DNA from 3 places in the Methylobacterium marchantiae genome. Region 3 is predicted to be linked to each of the others. Evidence: predicted binding sites of a transcription regulator. Region 3 holds the regulator's gene; each other region holds the start of a gene.
What was found. The regulator LexA, encoded in region 3, represses DNA repair genes until DNA is damaged. The targets are predictions, from matches to a motif close to TGTTCNNNNTGTGTTCNG.
Positions count from the first base shown of each region.

Region 1: the regulator LexA is predicted to act here: its motif matches at 1,447-1,464, upstream of ACFQ4G_RS16675 (DUF3072 domain-containing protein).
Region 2: the regulator LexA is predicted to act here: its motif matches at 3,378-3,395, upstream of ACFQ4G_RS16995 (ImuA family protein).

Region 1 covers NZ_JBHTND010000025.1:17,609-23,246, forward strand. Annotated here, with positions in the region: gene ACFQ4G_RS16665 (DUF937 domain-containing protein) at 1-662, shown strand, start outside; gene ACFQ4G_RS16670 (hypothetical protein) at 780-905, opposite strand; gene ACFQ4G_RS16675 (DUF3072 domain-containing protein) at 1,189-1,434, opposite strand; gene ACFQ4G_RS16680 (branched-chain amino acid aminotransferase) at 1,535-2,422, opposite strand; gene ACFQ4G_RS16685 (MarR family winged helix-turn-helix transcriptional regulator) at 2,726-3,247, shown strand; gene ACFQ4G_RS16690 (response regulator) at 3,249-3,974, shown strand; gene ACFQ4G_RS16695 (ATP-binding protein) at 4,156-5,481, shown strand; gene ACFQ4G_RS16700 (hypothetical protein) at 5,605-5,638, shown strand, end outside.
Region 2 covers NZ_JBHTND010000026.1:15,823-21,460, reverse strand. Annotated here, with positions in the region: gene ACFQ4G_RS17010 (ComF family protein) at 123-887, shown strand; gene ACFQ4G_RS17005 (TIGR03862 family flavoprotein) at 964-2,199, shown strand; gene ACFQ4G_RS17000 (collagen-like protein) at 2,194-3,177, opposite strand; gene ACFQ4G_RS16995 (ImuA family protein) at 3,418-4,209, shown strand; gene ACFQ4G_RS16990 (Y-family DNA polymerase) at 4,136-5,638, shown strand, end outside.
Region 3 covers NZ_JBHTND010000018.1:7,971-13,608, reverse strand. Annotated here, with positions in the region: gene gltX (glutamate--tRNA ligase) at 1-342, opposite strand, end outside; gene ACFQ4G_RS13905 (ComEC/Rec2 family competence protein) at 539-2,800, shown strand; gene lexA (transcriptional repressor LexA) at 2,794-3,537, opposite strand; gene ACFQ4G_RS13895 (helix-turn-helix domain-containing protein) at 3,806-4,411, opposite strand; gene ACFQ4G_RS13890 (GntR family transcriptional regulator) at 4,623-5,315, opposite strand.

The DNA of each region.
Region 1 (5,638 bases), on a different contig from region 3:
CCCTCGGCCTCCAGCGTAACGCCGGCGCCGATCCGAGCGATTTCACACAGATGTTCAGCTTGATGGATCCGACAACGGTCGGCTCCGCGGCGGGAAAGCCGCAAATGGATGCGATGATCCGCCAACTGTTCGGTTCACAGCATCTCAGCCAGGCCGTTCTGCAGCAGGCAGCGGCGGTGAGTGGCGTGGCGACACCGGCATTGAGGCAGATGCTTCCCGTCATGGCCGGCATGGTCGTGGCTGGCATCGTTCATGTCATGATGAACCCGGCATCGCCGGCTCCGGCCCCGGCAGCCCCTCCACCTTCACCAATCGGCATCCCGACCCCGCCTTATTGGACCGACATGATGAATGCGTTCATGGGGCCTGGCAGTTCCGTGCTGACACCTTCATCCGCGACGACAACGCCCCAGAGAAGCCTTCCGTCGGCGCGTCATGCCGTGGAGACGAAGGCAGCCGCGACTGCCGCGTCTCAAGCGTCCGTACTAAACCCATTCGATCTCCTGCAGCAGATGTTCCAGTCCGGGCTGGACGCTCAGCAGGAGAATGCAAAAACGATGCAGAGTCTGTTCGACAGCCTCTGGCGCGGTGGAACCACGGAGTCGGATGCATCGAAGGCGCCGACCTCACGTTCGCGTACGGCTGGGCCGCAGAAGCGCTGATCCGCTACGCGTGGTTACGTCAGATCGTATTCGTTCGACCCATCGAGCACCGGATCGACGGCTTCGCCATCGTCATATGGTGGAAGTGCTTGATACGTCGAATGGTACCGGGTCAGTTCAGGTCGACTTCATGACCGCGGCACCGATGATCTGATACATCACCTCCAGGCGCTCGGCGTAGTACCGAAGCGCTCCGACGATGGCGAGGAAGGTCAGGCCGGCGATCAGACCATATTCGATCATCGTCGCGCCGCTCGTATCGCGGCCGAAGCGACCAACGGCGCTTGATAGGCGCCATCCATCCGCTCCAAAACCGGTCTCTGTCTGGTCGGTAGGCGCCCGCCTCGTCATGGGTATCTCGATCCTCGACGAAGTCGTCTGAGCCCAAATTAGAACCTCGATCGTTGCGGATGGCTTAATGCAACTCGCCAAACGCAAGGACGATCTAGGATCAAGCGAGTGAAAGCCCGTTGGCGGTGATCGGCCCTCCTGGGGGCCGGGCCGCTACGGGCCTTCTCCCCAACGATCAATCCCGTCCCGCTTCCTTGCGCAGAGCATCGATTCGCTTAGATGCCTCGGCCTTGTCGAGATCGGGTTCGAACGAGTCGGGCGACTTGGCTTCCTCGGACAGCGTCTTGAGATACGAAGCCTGCGCGCCTGTCATCGGCTCGTCGCCGGTGGTCCACTCACTCGGATCCTTGATGCGGTTCGAAGCGTCGCCGCCCGCCGTCTTGGGGTTCGCATTCTCGCTCGCAGACTGATTCTTCGTCATCGCCGGCAACCTCGTTCATGAATTGTTCTATTCATAACGGGAAGTGGCGCGGCAGGTTCCGAACTCCGTCGCCCCTGTGTTCGGGGCGACGGAGTTCGGCTCAGGCGGCGATCGCTTTCGGCTGAACCTCGGCGCTATAGTCGTCCATGAGTGTCTTCGTCATGTCGGCGGGGGTAAATCGGTAGGGGCCGATCTCGGATACGGGCGTCACTTCGGCGGCAGAGCCGGTGATGAAACATTCCGAGAAGCCCTCCATCTCTTCGGGTCTGATCCGGCGCTCGATCACGTCGAAACCGCGTCGGTGGGCGAGATCGACGACGGTCTGACGCGTGATACCATTGAGGAACCGGTCGGCGAGCGGTGTGTGGACCACGCCGTCTTTGATGAAGAAAATGTTCGCGCCGGTGCATTCGGCGACGTTGTCCTCCCAGTCGAGCATCAGGGCGTCTGCATATCCCTTGTTCTCGGCCCGGTGTTTCGAGATCGTGCAGATCATATAGAGGCCGGCCGCCTTCGACGCGGAAGGAATGGTCCGCGGATCGGGCCGACGATAATCGGCCATGTCCAGGCGGATGCCTTTCATCTTGGTTTCAGGATCGAAGTAGCTCGGCCATTCCCAGGCGGCGATGGCGAGGTGGATGGTGTTGTTCTGCGCCGAGACGCCCATCATCTCCGAACCGCGCCAGGCGACGGGTCGGAGGTAGGCGTCGCTCAAGCCGCTGGTCTTGAGCACGAGTTCCTTGGCTGCCTCGATCTCGGCAACGCCGTAAGGAATCGTGAAGTCGAGGTACTGGGCCGAGCGGAGCAGGCGCTCGGCATGCTCGCGGCTCTTGAAGATCTGTCCGCCATAGGCCCGTTCGCCTTCGAACACCGCCGAGCCGTAATGCAGGCCATGGCTGAGTACGTGGATCTTGGCCTCGCGCCACGGAACCAGCACACCATCGAACCAGATGGTGCCCTCGCGCTCGTCGAACGGGATCACGGACATGACGAATTCCTTGAATCCGCGGGCTCGCGCAATCGAGTCTGCGGGGTCGATCGATCGGATTGGCTCGATAGCCGGCCATTCCTCGCGCAATATCCGCGAGGAATGGAGGCTGCAAGGCTTGAGGTCTGCGAGACCATTGACCTGTCGCGGTCGCAGCACCAACGAGGCTTGACGACTATCAATGCCCCTGAGATATGTCAACATCACTGACGTATATCGAGGGTCTTGCCGGACGTGACTCGACAACCGACCGCGGAAACGGACGCGTCCGCCATTCCCCTATCCGACGGGGAGCGCGAGCCGATGGACGCCCTTGCGTCCCCGCAGAACGCTCCCGTGGTCGAGGAGAGCGTGACCAACGATCTGGTCGAACTGCTCTTTTTCGCATACCGCGACTTCGTCGGCGATCCGGACCGGATGCTGGCGGATTACGGCTTCGGCCGAGCGCATCACCGAGTCCTGCATTTCGTCTATCACTATCCGGGTCTGACGATCGCCGAACTCCTCGACATTCTCCAGATCACGAAGCAGAGTCTGAACCGGGTGCTCAAGGATTTGATCGAGCAGGGCTACATCGTGCAGAAAACCGGCAAGAGCGATCGCCGGCAGCGATTGCTCTTTTGCTCGAAGACCGGAGCGACGCTCACGGCCGAATTGACACGGGTCCAGGTACGACGGGTCGCCCGTGCCATAGCCGACCCCGTCGCGGACGAACCGAAGGGCGCCCATGCCGCAGCACAAGGGTTTCTCATGGCGATGATCGAACCCGAAGAGCGCGCCGCCGTTCGCAGCCTGATGGCCCGCCGTATCCGGGACCGTAGCTGAGATGGCCTCTTCCGACCTGAAGGTTCGGACGGAACTTCCCGATCACGCTCCCCACGTCCTCGTGGTCGACGATGACCGGCGCGTCCGCGAACTCTTGTCGCGCTACCTCTTCGAGCAGGGGTTTCGCGTCACCGCCGCCGGCAATGTCAATGAGGCGCGACAGAGGGCGCAGAGCTTCGTTTTCGATGCCCTCGTTCTCGATGTGATGATGCCGGGCGAGAATGGTTTCGACTATGCCCGGCAGGTCCGCGAAACCTCGCGCGTGCCAATTCTCATGCTCACCGCACGCTCGAACCCGAACGACCGGGTGATGGGGCTCGAGATCGGGGCGGACGATTACCTGCCAAAACCGTTCGAGCCGCGTGAGCTCATCCTCCGTCTCAACAACATCATCAAGCGCCGGCCCGAAGGCACCCCTCCCTCGGACCGCACCATCGCCACGGTGACGTTCGGGCCGTTCTCTTACCGCATCGACAGGGGCGAGTTGCGCCGCGACGATGAAGCCATCCGAATCACGGAGCGCGAGCGCGAAATCCTCACGATCTTGGCAGAGGCCAAAGGCGGCAATGTCGAGCGGGAAGTGCTAGCGGGGAACGGTGGTCTCGCCGCCGAGCGCACCATAGACGTGCAGATCAATCGTCTGCGGCGCAAGACCGAAGTCGATCCCGGCAATCCCCTCTTCCTCCAGACGGTCCGCGGTGTCGGCTACCGCCTCGCGATAGATTGAGCATGAAGCCGAAGAGTGGTTTTGGGTTTTCCGCGCGACGCCATGCGATCGCGCGAGCCTGGAGCACCGGACGGATTGGGTGTTTCCTACGGATCGCGCGATGGCGCTAGCTGACCTGACGCTGTGGCAGATCGTCAAGAAAATCACGGCCCTAAGCCGCGCCCGGCCAAATCCGCGCCGAATGTGGAAGACGGTTGCACGCGCCATCGGCAATGCCCTGCCGAAGGGCCTCTATGCCCGTTCGTTGATCATCATCATCGCTCCGGTCGTGCTGCTGCAATCGGTGATCGCCTACACCTTCATGGAGCGGCACTGGCAACTGGTGACCCGACGCTTGTCGGCCGCCGTGACGGCCGACGTGGCAGCCCTCATCGACATCTACGAGAGCTATCCGCAGGACAAGGACGCCGACACGCTCACACGCATTGCCGGGACGCGGCTGAACCTCGACCTCGACATCCTGAAGGGGGCCAAGCTTCCGCTCCCGGGTCCGCGCCCATTCTTCTCGATCCTCGACGAAGCTCTTTCCGAAGAACTCGCCAAGCAGATCGGCCGGCCGTTCTGGATCGATACGGTGGGTCGCTCCAGCCTGATCGAAATCCGTGTCGAGATCCCCGACGGGGTGCTGCGGGTGACCGCCCGGCGGAGCATGGCCTATGCCTCGAATTCGCACATCTTCCTTCTCTGGATGAGCGGCTCGTCCCTCGTTCTGCTCGGCGTCGCGATCCTCTTCCTGCGCAATCAGATCAAGCCGATCCTACGTCTCGCTGCCGTGGCCGAGAGTTTCGGCAAAGGTCGTGAGATCGAGTTCCGGCCACGTGGCGCCCGCGAAGTGCGCCAGGCCGGTCACGCCTTCATCGAGATGAAGCGGCGCATCGAACGCGCCATGGAACAGCGCACGACCATGCTCAACGGAGTCAGCCACGATCTGCGCACCATCATCACCCGGTTCAAGCTCTCCCTCGCCCTCGTAGAACAGACCGCGGAGGTAGAAGACCTGCAGCGCGACGTCGACGAGATGAGCCGAATGCTGGAGGCCTACCTGGCCTTCGCCCGCGGCGATTCCGGCGAAGCCGCCGTGCCGACCGACATGCGAGCGATGCTGGAAGATCTGCGGACCGACGTCGAGCGGCTCGGCGCCCATGTGGCGGAAGTCGGGCTCGACGGCCGCACGACAGTCACCTTACGGCCGGACGCGTTCCGGCGCTGTCTGTTCAACCTCGCCGCGAACGCTGCTCGCTATGGTGATACGGTCGCGATCCACGGCCGGACCGAGGCACGCTCGTTTCTCGTCTCCATCGACGACGACGGGCCAGGTATCGCCAACGAGAATCGCGAAGAGGTGTTCAAACCCTTCGTCCGCCTCGACGATGCGCGCCAGGATGCGGGCGGATCGGGCCTCGGCCTCTCCATCGCCCGTGACATCGCCCGCGCCCATGGCGGCGATGTCAGCCTTCACGACAGCCCGCTTGGTGGTTTGCGGGCAACCGTGCGCATTCCGGCCTGACCAGCGAAGTTCGATGAAATTTGTTGCGTCCTAAGGTGTCCCACCTGTGCGCAGTGATGCTATGACCGGTGCCGCTTTTAGAGAGAAGGGCCGAACCTCGGCCCCGACAAACGCGAGTACGCCATGAACCCGCTGGGCCCCGTCCTGATCGTCCTGC
Region 2 (5,638 bases), on a different contig from region 3:
GGACCTCGTCGATCCGACGTGTGGTGGGGATCGACAAGGCTGGCTCATCGGGCCATCGATTCTCGAGCCTCTCCCGCGAAAGATCATCGCGGAGAGGCGGACGACGCTTTAAGCAAATTGGCATGGTGTCCACCGCCCATCTGCTTCGGCGGGGTGTCCGCTCGATCGCGGCGGGTGCTCTCGGCCTGATCTATCCGCCGACCTGCGCCGGTTGCGGCGCCGCCACCGCCGATCCGCACGCCCTGTGCCCTCGCTGCTGGTCGAGCCTGCGCCTCATCGAACAACCCTATTGCCAGCGCCTCGGCACACCCTTTGCCGTCGATCTCGGCCTCGGCCCCCTCCTCTCCCCGCGCGCGATCGTCGATCCACCCGTCTTCGAACGGGCACGAGCCGTCGCCCTCTACGACGACGTGGCGCGCGATCTCGTCCACCGCCTGAAATACGAGGACCGGCTCGACCTCGCAGCCCCCATGGCGCGGATGATGGCAGCGGCCGGCGCCGAGTTGTTGCGGGAGGCCGATTGCCTGGTGCCGGTGCCGCTGCACTGGACGCGATTGTGGCGGCGCCGCTTCAACCAGGCCGCCCTCCTCGGCCGAGGGATAGGCCGGATCGCAGGCCTACCCTGCGAGACCGCGACTCTCGCCCGAGTGAAGGCGACGCGCTCGCAGGTAGGCCTCAGCCGCGCCGCCCGCGCCACCAACCTCCAGGGCGCGTTCAAAGTGCCCGCCGCCGCGAAGGCACGGCTCCAGGGCCGCAGGATCCTGCTCATCGACGACGTCACTACCACGGGCTCCACCGCCAATGCCGCGTCACGGGCCCTGCTGCGCGGGGGCGCGGCATCTGTGGACGTGCTCACCTTCGCACTGGTCGCCGCCGAGGCGGGATGAAGGGGAAGACCGGCGACCGCCCTTGACAGTCGGGCACGGCCACGGCCTCCCAGCGCTCATGAGTTTCCAGATACCTATGACAGGAACGATGTCACGTGACGTTGCGGTGATCGGCGGCGGCCCGGCCGGGCTGGCCGGCGCGGAGATTCTGGCCGAGGCCGGCCACCGCGTCACGATCTACGAGCGCATGCCCTCGGTGGGGCGCAAGTTCCTCATCGCCGGGCGCGGCGGCCTCAACCTCACCCATAGCGAGCCGCTGGCCTCGTTTCATCGCCGCTACCACCCGGCCCGGCCGTCCCTTACGGACGCGATCGATGCCTTCCCCCCGCAAGCCCTGCGGGACTGGTGCGAAGGCCTCGGCCAGCCGACCTTCGTCGGATCGAGCGGCCGGGTGTTTCCGAACAGCTTCAAGGCCTCGCCGCTCCTGCGGGCCTGGCTGGGGCGGCTCGACGCTTTGGGCGTCCGCATCCTGATCCGGCATCGCTTCCTCGGCTGGGAGACGGATGGGAGCCTGGCTTTCGAGACGCCGGAAGGGCGCGTCGTGGCGGGGGGCCGGCCGACGCTGATGGCTCTCGGCGGCGCGAGCTGGCCCCGGCTCGGCTCGGATGGGGCCTGGGTTCCGCTCTTCACCGGGTTGGGAATCGCCGTCTCCCCGCTCAGGCCCGCCAATGTCGGCTTCACCGTGCCGTGGTCGGACCTGTTCCGGGAGCGCTTCGCCGGCACGCCCGTGAAGCGTGTCGCCCTCCGTCTCGGCGACGAGACCGTTCGCGGCGAGGCCATGATCACCGCTGACGGGATCGAGGGCGGAGCGGTCTATGCTCTGTCGCGTCTCATCCGCGAGGCGATCGAGGCCCGTGGGGAAGCCCGTCTCGTCGTCGATCTGCGGCCGGACCTGACCGAGGCCACGCTGACGCGACGCTTGGAGACCCATAAGCAGGGGGCCTCCCTCGCCACGCGCCTGCGCAAGGATGCGGGACTCGACCCCGTGGCGGCGGGTCTGCTGCGCGAGGCCGCCGGCCTGACGCTCCCCTCCTCGGCGGCCGGCCTCGCCGCCTTGATCAAGGCGGCCCCCTTGCGCCTCCTTGCCCCCCGCCCGATCGAGCGGGCGATCTCCACGGCCGGCGGCGTCGCCTTCGAGGAGATCGACCGGCGCTTCATGCTGAAAGCACGGCCGGGGGTGTTCGTCGCCGGCGAGATGCTGGATTGGGAGGCCCCCACCGGCGGCTACCTGCTGCAGGGCGCCTTCTCCAGCGGCCGCGCCGCGGCCGCCGGGATGATGGACTGGCTCGAAGAGGCCGGCCCCGCGCTATAGCCGCGAGCAGAACCCGACCATGCCCTTGGCGTCGGACGGGCAAGACGCGCTGGCGCCGCCATTGGCGAAGGACGGGCTGCCCGACGACAGGCAATAGGCGGAGACGAAGGCCTCGCCGCTCGCGCAGCTCAACTCGCAGCCGCCGGACGAGCAATTCTCGTTGCGGACCGGCCGCAGGGTGGAACTGGCGGCACTCGCCGTGACGCCCGCCGCCCCCGGCTCACCCTGAGGACCCGCCTCTCCCTTCGGACCCATCTCGCCTTTGGGGCCTGTCTCACCTTTAGGACCCGCATCGCCTTTGGGGCCGGCTTCACCCTTCAGTCCAGCTTCACCCCTTGGTCCGGGCTCGCCCTTGGGTCCTGCATCACCCTTGGGGCCGGCCACTCCGGGCGCTCCGGCGAGTCCTGCCATGCCCTGCGGACCGGCCTCTCCTTGCGCACCGGCATCGCCCTTGGGCCCGGGCTCGCCGGCGGGCGCGCAATTGGCCACCACGGCTTCCCTCTCGTCTTCGCCGGCCTTCAGAGCCGCGACGCAGGTGGCAGGCCGATAGGGAAGGCGGAACAGAAATCGACCGCGCGAATCGGCCATGACCGAGATGTCCTCGTCGAGGATGACGACAGTGCCGCCCTTCCGCACGCTGCCGGAAATCCGCAGATCCCCCGACTCGATACGCGCATCGTAGACCTGGATCGGCTGCGACGGCGCCACGACCCGCCTGGACTTGGCCCTGGCCGTCCCGGGCCTCGGAGCCGCGGCGGTCTCCGTCGCCGGGGCGGCGCTCATCCCGCGTCCAGGCTGGCCGGGACTGACCTGCCCGGGCGCCTGGGCCGCAGCCGGGCCGGCCGCCAAGCCCGCGATGATCATCAATCCGACCAAGGACTTGCCAATCAAGGACTTGCCGACCGAGGACCGGCCAATCGGAGATTCGGCCATGAAGCCTGTCGAGGCCGGGCAGTGGGCGGCATGGTCGAGGCGCATGGGCATTCTCTCCAGGCTGATGCGCCGGAGGTCCGGCACGGCGGAGGGACAATGCCGGGTCAGGTCATGGGGTCAAGTCCGGCCGAGCATCTCCAATCGTCGCCTTACCGTTGCTCCATCCACACTCGTCCACAGCCGTCCACAGGGGAAGCGGTTCTACACGCTGGGTAAATTCCAAACCCTTTGAAACCGGTTGAGTATGTTCTTGTTTTGTTCTTATCGTCAGGCGATGGAACGGACATGATGGCTCGGGCTCAACGGACGACACGCGATGAAGCAGGAACGGAGGCGGACGAGCCCGCGCAGCGCAGGCGGATCGCCCTTGCGGCCCTGCGCGATCACCTGGGACGGGATTCCGACGCCCCGGCAATCGAGGCCCTGCCCCTGGGGATCGCCCATATCGATTCCGGGCTTCCCGGCGGAGGGCTGTCTCTCGGCCGGCCGCACGAGATCGCGCCGGAATCCGAGGGCGACGAGGCAGCGGCCTTAGGGTTCACGCTCGCCCTGATGGCGCGCCACCTCGCGCGGGTGGAGGGAGAGGCTCTCCTCGTCATCGGCAAGGGGCACCCCACGCCCTACGGCCACGGCCTTGCCGGGCTCGGCCTCGATCCGGGCCGCCTCCTGATCCTAGAGGTCGAGAACGACGCGGATGCCTACCGCGCCGTGGAGGAGGCCCTGCGCTCTCAGGGCCTGAGGGCGGTGGCGGGACTGGTGGATGCCGGCCTGCCGCTGAAGCAGAGCCGGCGGCTGCATCTGGCGGGCGAGGCCGCGTCCCGGCTCCTCCTCGTCCTGCGTCCGCCTCAGGCGGAATGCCCGAACATGGCCGCGACCCGCTGGCGGATCGGCTCGGGCGCGGCCCTGCGGGACCGGTTCGGCTGCATCGAGCGGCCCTGCTGGCGGGCTCGGCTCGACCGCTGCCGCAATGGACGAACGGGGGATTGGCTTCTGGAGTGGGATCATGCCGCGCATCGTTTCGGTCTGGCTGGAGCAGTGGCCGCTGACGCGTCTCAGGCGCGCTCGAACGGTCCCTGAACAGGCGTCGCCCGAAGCGACCTCCCCCGCCGTCGTGGCCGCCATCGGGCCGGGGGGCCTGCGCATCACGGCCGTGGATGCCGCGGCCTGGGCTCTCGGCCTGCGTCCGGGAGAGCCCCTCGCGCGAGCCCGTGCCCGGATCGGGCCGGGCATCGCCGTCCATCCCGCAGACCCGGAGGCCGACACCGCCGCCCTCGCACGGCTCTGCCTCTGGGCCCGACGCTACACGCCCGTGGTGGCACCGTTCGGGCCGGCGGAAGGCGGGGACGGCTTCTTCCTCGACATGGAGGGGGCGAGCCACCTGTTCGGCGGGGAGGAAGCCCTGATGGCCGACCTCGCCGCACGCCTGTCGGCCCATGCGATTCCCGCCCGGCTGGCCCTGGCCGACACGCCGGCCTGCGCCTTCGCGCTCGCTCGTCATGGCGGTTCGACGAGGCCTGTCGTCGTGCCGCAGGGAGGCAACGCACCGGCCTTGCGCGACCTTTCCGTGAGCGCCCTGCGGATCGAGCCGGCCATCGCCGAATCCCTCCGCCGCCTCGGCCTGCGCCGGATCGGGGCGCTGGCTGACGCGCCCCGTGCGCCCCTGGCACGACGCTTCGGCGAGACTCTGCTGCTACGTCTCGACCAGGCGCTGGGGAGACGGCCCGAACCGCTGGTCTCCCTGGCCGAGCCGGCCGCCTTCGGCGCGAGCCGGGGTTTTCTCGATCCGATCGGGCATCAGACGATCATCGTCGCCACCGCCATCGGGCTGATGCAGGAGATCGCGCCCCGCCTCGCTGCCTCGGGCTTCGGCGCGCAATCCCTGCGGCTGAGCCTGTACCGGGTCGACGGGATCGAGCGCAGCCTCGATCTCGGCCTTTCGGAACCGACCCTGTCTGCCGACCGGATCGGGCGACTGTTCGATCTTCGCCTCGACCGGCTCGGGCCGGCCCTCGATGCCGAATTCGGCTTCGAGACCGTGCGGCTCGACGTGACCGGCATCGGCCGGCTGGAAACCCGCCAGGACGCGCTGGCCGAGACGGGCCTCGACCGGGAGGCCGATACCGGCGGGACCGCCCGTCTCGCCGACGCCCTGCGCCAGCGCATCGGGGCGAGGGTGATCCGCGTGAGCCCACGGGCGAGCCACATCCCCGAACGCGCCGATGCCCTGGAGCCGTGGCGGGTGAGACACGTCGCCCTCGACTGGGCCGGACGGGTGAACGCGCGCCCGCAGGGCCCGATGCCCGCCCGCCCCCTCGTCCTCCTGTCACGCAGCGAGGCGGCCGACGAGGTGTTCTCGCTCGCCCCAGACGGGCCGCCCCAGCGCTTCCGCTGGCGCCGGCGCCTGCACCGGATCGCCCATGCCGAGGGCCCGGAGCGCATCGCAGACGCTTGGTGGCACGCGCCCGCGCCCACCCGGGATTACTACGTGGTCGAGGACGAATCCGGC
Region 3 (5,638 bases):
GGCGGCCTCGCGCATGGCGGTGAGTTCGTCCGGCGTGGCGTAGCAATGATAGGCGTTGCCCGAGGCCAGCAGGCTCTCGGCGACCTCCCGGTGCCGCGCCGCGCGGGCGAACTGATAGACCACGTCCCCGTCCCAATCGAGGCCGAGCCAGCGCAGGCCGTCGAGGATCGCGTCTATGGCCCCTTGCGTGGAGCGCTCCCGATCGGTGTCCTCGATGCGCAGCAGCATGCGGCCGCCGAAATGGCGGGCGTAGAGCCAGTTGAAGAGCGCCGTTCGGGCTCCCCCGATATGCAGGTAGCCCGTGGGGGAGGGGGCAAAACGCGTAACGACGGGTGACGACATCGGGCGGCTAAACTTGTGCGTGAAGGTGGGAGGGCGGATCGACCGGCCCGGAGCCGCGCATGTAGCATGCGTTTGCGGTGGCGTTAAGAAAACCGTCGCACCGATGCTCGGCGGCGGACCCTCGCTCGCACGGCATTCCTCACGCTTCGAGCATGACCGCGATCGAGCGTGAACCCGCGGAGGGGCGCAACCGGGCATGGCGCAGGGCAGCGCACGGGCGATGGGTGCGAACGCCGCCGCGTGGAGCCGCCGGCGCTCGCTCTCCGTGCTCGGCGATGCCGCGAAGGAGTGGTGGCGTCGGGGCCTCGTCCGCGAAGTCGAGCAGAGGCGGCTGTTCCCGTGGCTGGCCGTGGCCTTCGGTGCCGGCATCCTCGTCTGCTTCACGGCGACGGATGGCCAACCGTCCCTCGTCGCGCCCCTCCTCGTCGCGACCCTGCTCTCCGCCGGCGTCCCGTTCCTCGGCGCGAGGCCCGTCGCCCTCGCCGTCGTTCTCGGCCTCGCCGCATCCTTCCTCGGCTTTTCCGCCGCGATCCTGCGCCTGGACCGCGTGGCGGCGCCCGTCCTCGCCCGCACGACGATCGCACCGCTCACCGGCCTCGTGGAAGCCCTGGACGAGCGCGAGGTCGGTGCGCGCCTGATCGTCCGCGTCGAGAGCTTCGGTACCCTCGCACCGGAGCGGCGTCCGACCCGGGTCCGCGTCTCCTATAAGCGGGCCCTCGCGCTGAAGCCTGGCGATTTCATCTCGGCGACCGCCCGGCTCCTGCCGCCACCCGAGGCGGCACGCCCCGGCGGATACGATTTCGCCCGCGACGCCTACTTTCGCGGGATCGGCGCCGTCGGCTCCCTCGTCGGCAAGATCGAGGTCAAACCCCCGCCCAGACCGATGCCCTGGACCGTCTCGGTGGCGGCCGCGGTGGACGATGCGCGCAACGCCCTGACGCGGCGCATCACCGATGCCAATGGCGGGCAGGCCGGCGCCGTGGCGGCCGCCCTGGTCACCGGCAAGCGCGGCCTCATCAACGCCGAGACCAACGACATCCTGCGGGCGGCCGGGATCTACCACGTGGTCTCGATCTCGGGGCTGCACATGGTGCTCGCCGCAGGCGTGGTGTTCTGGCTCGTGCGCGCGCTCCTCGCCCTGGTGCCGGGCCTCGCCCTGACCTGGCCGATCAAGAAGATCGCCGCCGGTTTCGCCATGGTGGGCGTCACCGCCTATTGCGTCTTCTCGGGCTGGGACATCGCCGCAGAGCGCTCGCTGATCATGACCCTGGTGATGCTCGGCGCGATCCTCGTGGATCGACCGGCCCTGAGCATGCGCAATCTCGCGCTGGCCGCCCTGATCGCGCTCGCACGCGAGCCGGAAGGCCTGCTCGGCCCGAGCTTCCAGATGTCCTTCGGGGCCGTCGCCGGCCTCATCGCCTGCGCCACCGCGCTCAACCGCTGGATGCCTCAGCGGGAGGGCCACGGTCTTCTCGCCCGCGCTTTCCGCTTCGTGATCGTCGCGGTCGTCGGCACCCTGGCGACGACCCTGGTGGCGCAGATCGCGACAGCCCCCTTCGCCACCTACCATTTCCAGACCGTCCAGCCCTTCGGCATCGTCGGCAACGCCCTCACGCTGCCGCTCGTCTCCCTCGCGGTGATGCCGGCGGCGGTCCTCGGGATCCTCGCCTATCCTTTCGCCCTCGATCAGCCGGTCTGGTGGGCGATGGGGCTCGCGGTGCGCGGAATGCTCACGATCTCCGGATGGATCAGCGGGTTCGGCCACGCCACCCTCGTCGTCCCGGCCTATGGCAGCACGGCGCTCGGCCTGCTCGCCATCGCCCTCCTGCTGCTGACCGTGCCGGTCTCGCATCTGCGCTGGATCGGGCTCGCCCCCGCCGGAATCGGCATGGTGCTGGCGGCGACGCCGCAGCGCTACGATCTCTATGTGGACCGCGAGGGAACGGGCGCCGCACTGCGCGATCGGGACGGGCGACTGGCCATCCTCGGCAAGCCGCCGGATTTCGTCCTCGAACAATGGCTCAAGGCGGACGGCGATTCGCGGAAAGCCGGCGCGGTATCGGCGTCGGATCGAAGCCGCTGCGACCCGATCGGCTGCACGATCGAGACGGAGCCGGGTCGAGCCATCGCCCTCGTCAAGGACAAGCGGGCCTTCGCCGAGGATTGCGCGCGAGCGACGATCGTCATTGCCCGCCGGGATGCGCCGCCGGGATGCCGGGCCAGCCTCGTCATCGATCGGGCCTATCTCGCCGCCCGAGGGGCGACGGCGATACGCTTCACGCCGGACGGTCCGGTCGCGACATCGGCGAGAGAGCCCGGATCTCGACCGCCATGGCGCCGAGCATGGCCCGAACCGGCGCCGAAGCCTTCGACACAGACGGCACCATCGAAGACGCCGGATGCCGAAGCCGAGGACGGCGAGCCGTCAGCGGACGTCTCTCCGGACCAGGATCAGTAGCGGCGCACCAGGCTGACGAGGCGTCCCTGGATCTGGACCCGATCGGGGCCGAGTACCCTGGTCTCGTAGGCGGGATTCGCGGCTTCGAGGGCGATGGACGACCCGCGCCGGCGCAGGCGCTTCAGCGTCGCCTCCTCGTCGTCGATGAGGGCGACGATGATGTCGCCCGTATTGGCGGTGTCCTGCTTCTTGATGACCACCAGATCGCCGTCGAGGATGCCCGCCTCGATCATCGAATCGCCGCGCACTTCGAGCGCGTAATGCTCGCCGCCGGCTAGGAAGTCGGGTGACAGCGTCACCGAATGGCTCTGGTTCTGGATCGCCGAGATCGGCGTACCGGCCGCGATGCGACCCATGACCGGGATGGTGATGGCCCGTCCGCTCTCGTCCTGAGCCTGGGCGGTGGGTTGACGGACCGACGGCATTGCCTTCGATCGCCCGCCTTCGACGACGCTCGGCGTGAAGCGGCGAACCTCGCCTGCGGGAGCGGAAACGGGACGAGGCGCGGGAGCGCCGGCGAGGCTTTCCGGCATCCGGATCACCTCGATCGCCCTGGCACGGTTCGGAAGGCGCCGCAGGAAACCACGCTCCTCGAGCGCCGTGATCAGGCGATGGATGCCCGATTTCGACTTCAGGTCGAGGGCGTCCTTCATCTCGTCGAACGACGGAGGCACGCCGCTCTCCTGCATCCGTTGCTGGATGAATTGGAGAAGATCCAGCTGTTTACGCGTCAACATACAGATCACTCTTCCACTGAAGCCAAGCTGCGGCGAATGCCTGACGAAACAAAACACGAACACGGTAGACGTTCCGCAAGTGTTCTGCAAGGGTTCCGTTAACCCGATGGTAGAGTTTGTTCCTTGGGCGCGATGTTCCGCTCGCGGGCGGGCAGCCGTCGAGACGGCTGCCGGATTCGCGGACGCGGCATAGGTGCGAAAACACTCGCTCGAACCGGGCCATATCCGCCATTTAAGACGATCTCGACCGAATCGCCGAAGCAGTCCGTCAGCCGCGTGGGTAGACGATGATCGAGAGGTAGGTCATCGGCGTCTGCAACAGCCTGGCCGGACCGTGCAAGCCGTTGGAATCGAACAGCAACGAGTCGCCCGGCAGGAGATGATAGTCTTCTCCCGCATGGTGATACATCATCTCGCCGGTGAGCATGTAGATGAACTCGGTGCCGACGTGACGAAAGCTGGTATAGGCCTCCGCCTCGGTCTCGAGGGTGATCAGGTAGGGTTCGAGGGCGACCTCGCCGCCGATCCCGGCCCCGAGCAACTCGTAGATATGGCCGACCTTGGTGCCCCGGCGCTCGATGACGACGCCCTGGCCCCGCTTGACGTGGGAGCAGTCCCGCCGCTCTTCGAAAGCCGAGAACAGGGCCGTGATCGGCACATTCAGCGCCGTTGCGATGGCGTTGATGGAGGAGAGCGAGGGCGAGATCGCGCCGTTCTCGATCTTCGACACCATCCCCAGGGAGATGCCGGCGGCATTCCCGAGATCGGCCACCGAGAGATCCCGCTCCCGGCGCAGCAGCCTGATCTGGTGGCCGAGCGCCTTCTCCAGAGGCTTCTCCTCGACGGAAGGAGCATTCGACGCAGTGGTGAGCATGACCCGATCCGCACCTTCCCGGCCCGACGCCGCGACCGGCCGCGGGCCGTCACCCATTATGGCGGCGGGCCCCGCCCTTCGCCAGTGCGGGCAGCCGCGGAATCTTCCAAACTCTACAATGTCGTAGGGGCGCCTTCACTCCGTCCGGAGACGAGACCGGCGAGCCGGATTCCGGCCCTCGACCTCGTGGCGGACAAATGCGCATCGACCTTCAGTCGAGGTAATCGCCGTATTTCTCCACATGGCTGGCGAGGCCCAGACCATGTTCCCGCACCAGGCGTTCGGCCAATTCCGCGTCGCGGGCTTCCAGCGCCTTGATGATCGCCACGTGTTCCTTGATCGAGTTGGCGGCGCGGTCGCCCTGGCGGAGGGCGGTGTTGCGGATGCCGCGGACATGCATCAGCAGGTTGCTGGTGATGTCCTTGATCACGTCGCACTGGCCGAGCGAGATGATCTTCTGGTGGAAGCGGATATTGGCTTCCGAGTATTCGTCGAGGTGGTCGGACGGGCGTCCCTCGTAGAATTCGGGGAAATGCTCGCGCAGGCCATGCAGCTGCTCGTCGGTGGCGCGCTCGCAGGCGAGGCGGGCGGCCATGCTCTCCAGGGCCGACCAGGCCTGGATCATGCTGACGATCTCCTTCTTCGACTTCTTGATGACGAAGACGCCGCGCCGGGCCTCGAACCGAACGAAGCCCTCCTGCTCCAGCACCGTCAGCGCTTCGCGGACCGGCGTACGGCTGACCCCGAGGTTCAGGGACAGTTTTCGCTCGTCCAGCCGCACTTCCTCGCGCTGGTTATAGATGTTCATGTTGGTGATCGCTTCTTTGAGCGCATCATAAGCAAGTGCACGCAAGCTCGAGGTCGCAACGATGGGCTTTACTTGAAACGTGTCGTTTTTGACCATTTTGGGCACCTGGAACGATTTCAACTCGCACGCATGGTCGAGCACACATGGTCGAGCACACATGGTGTGAAGCATGCCAAACCCGAGTTTGGAATACAAGGAACGCTTTGAGCGCAAGAAGTGTCTCAACACAAGAATAGCGTCACGGTCTGCGTCACTATCGCAGAAGCAACCTGCGAGATTCGCTTTATCGCGGGACAGCGAGCGATGCCCCTTCGCTAACCGCCCGCCTTCCAGCATTCCCCTCGATCGGCAAGATCGTGCAAATCCGTTTGACACTTGGTATTTGGTATGCCACCAATAATCGGGGAGAGAATGGAACT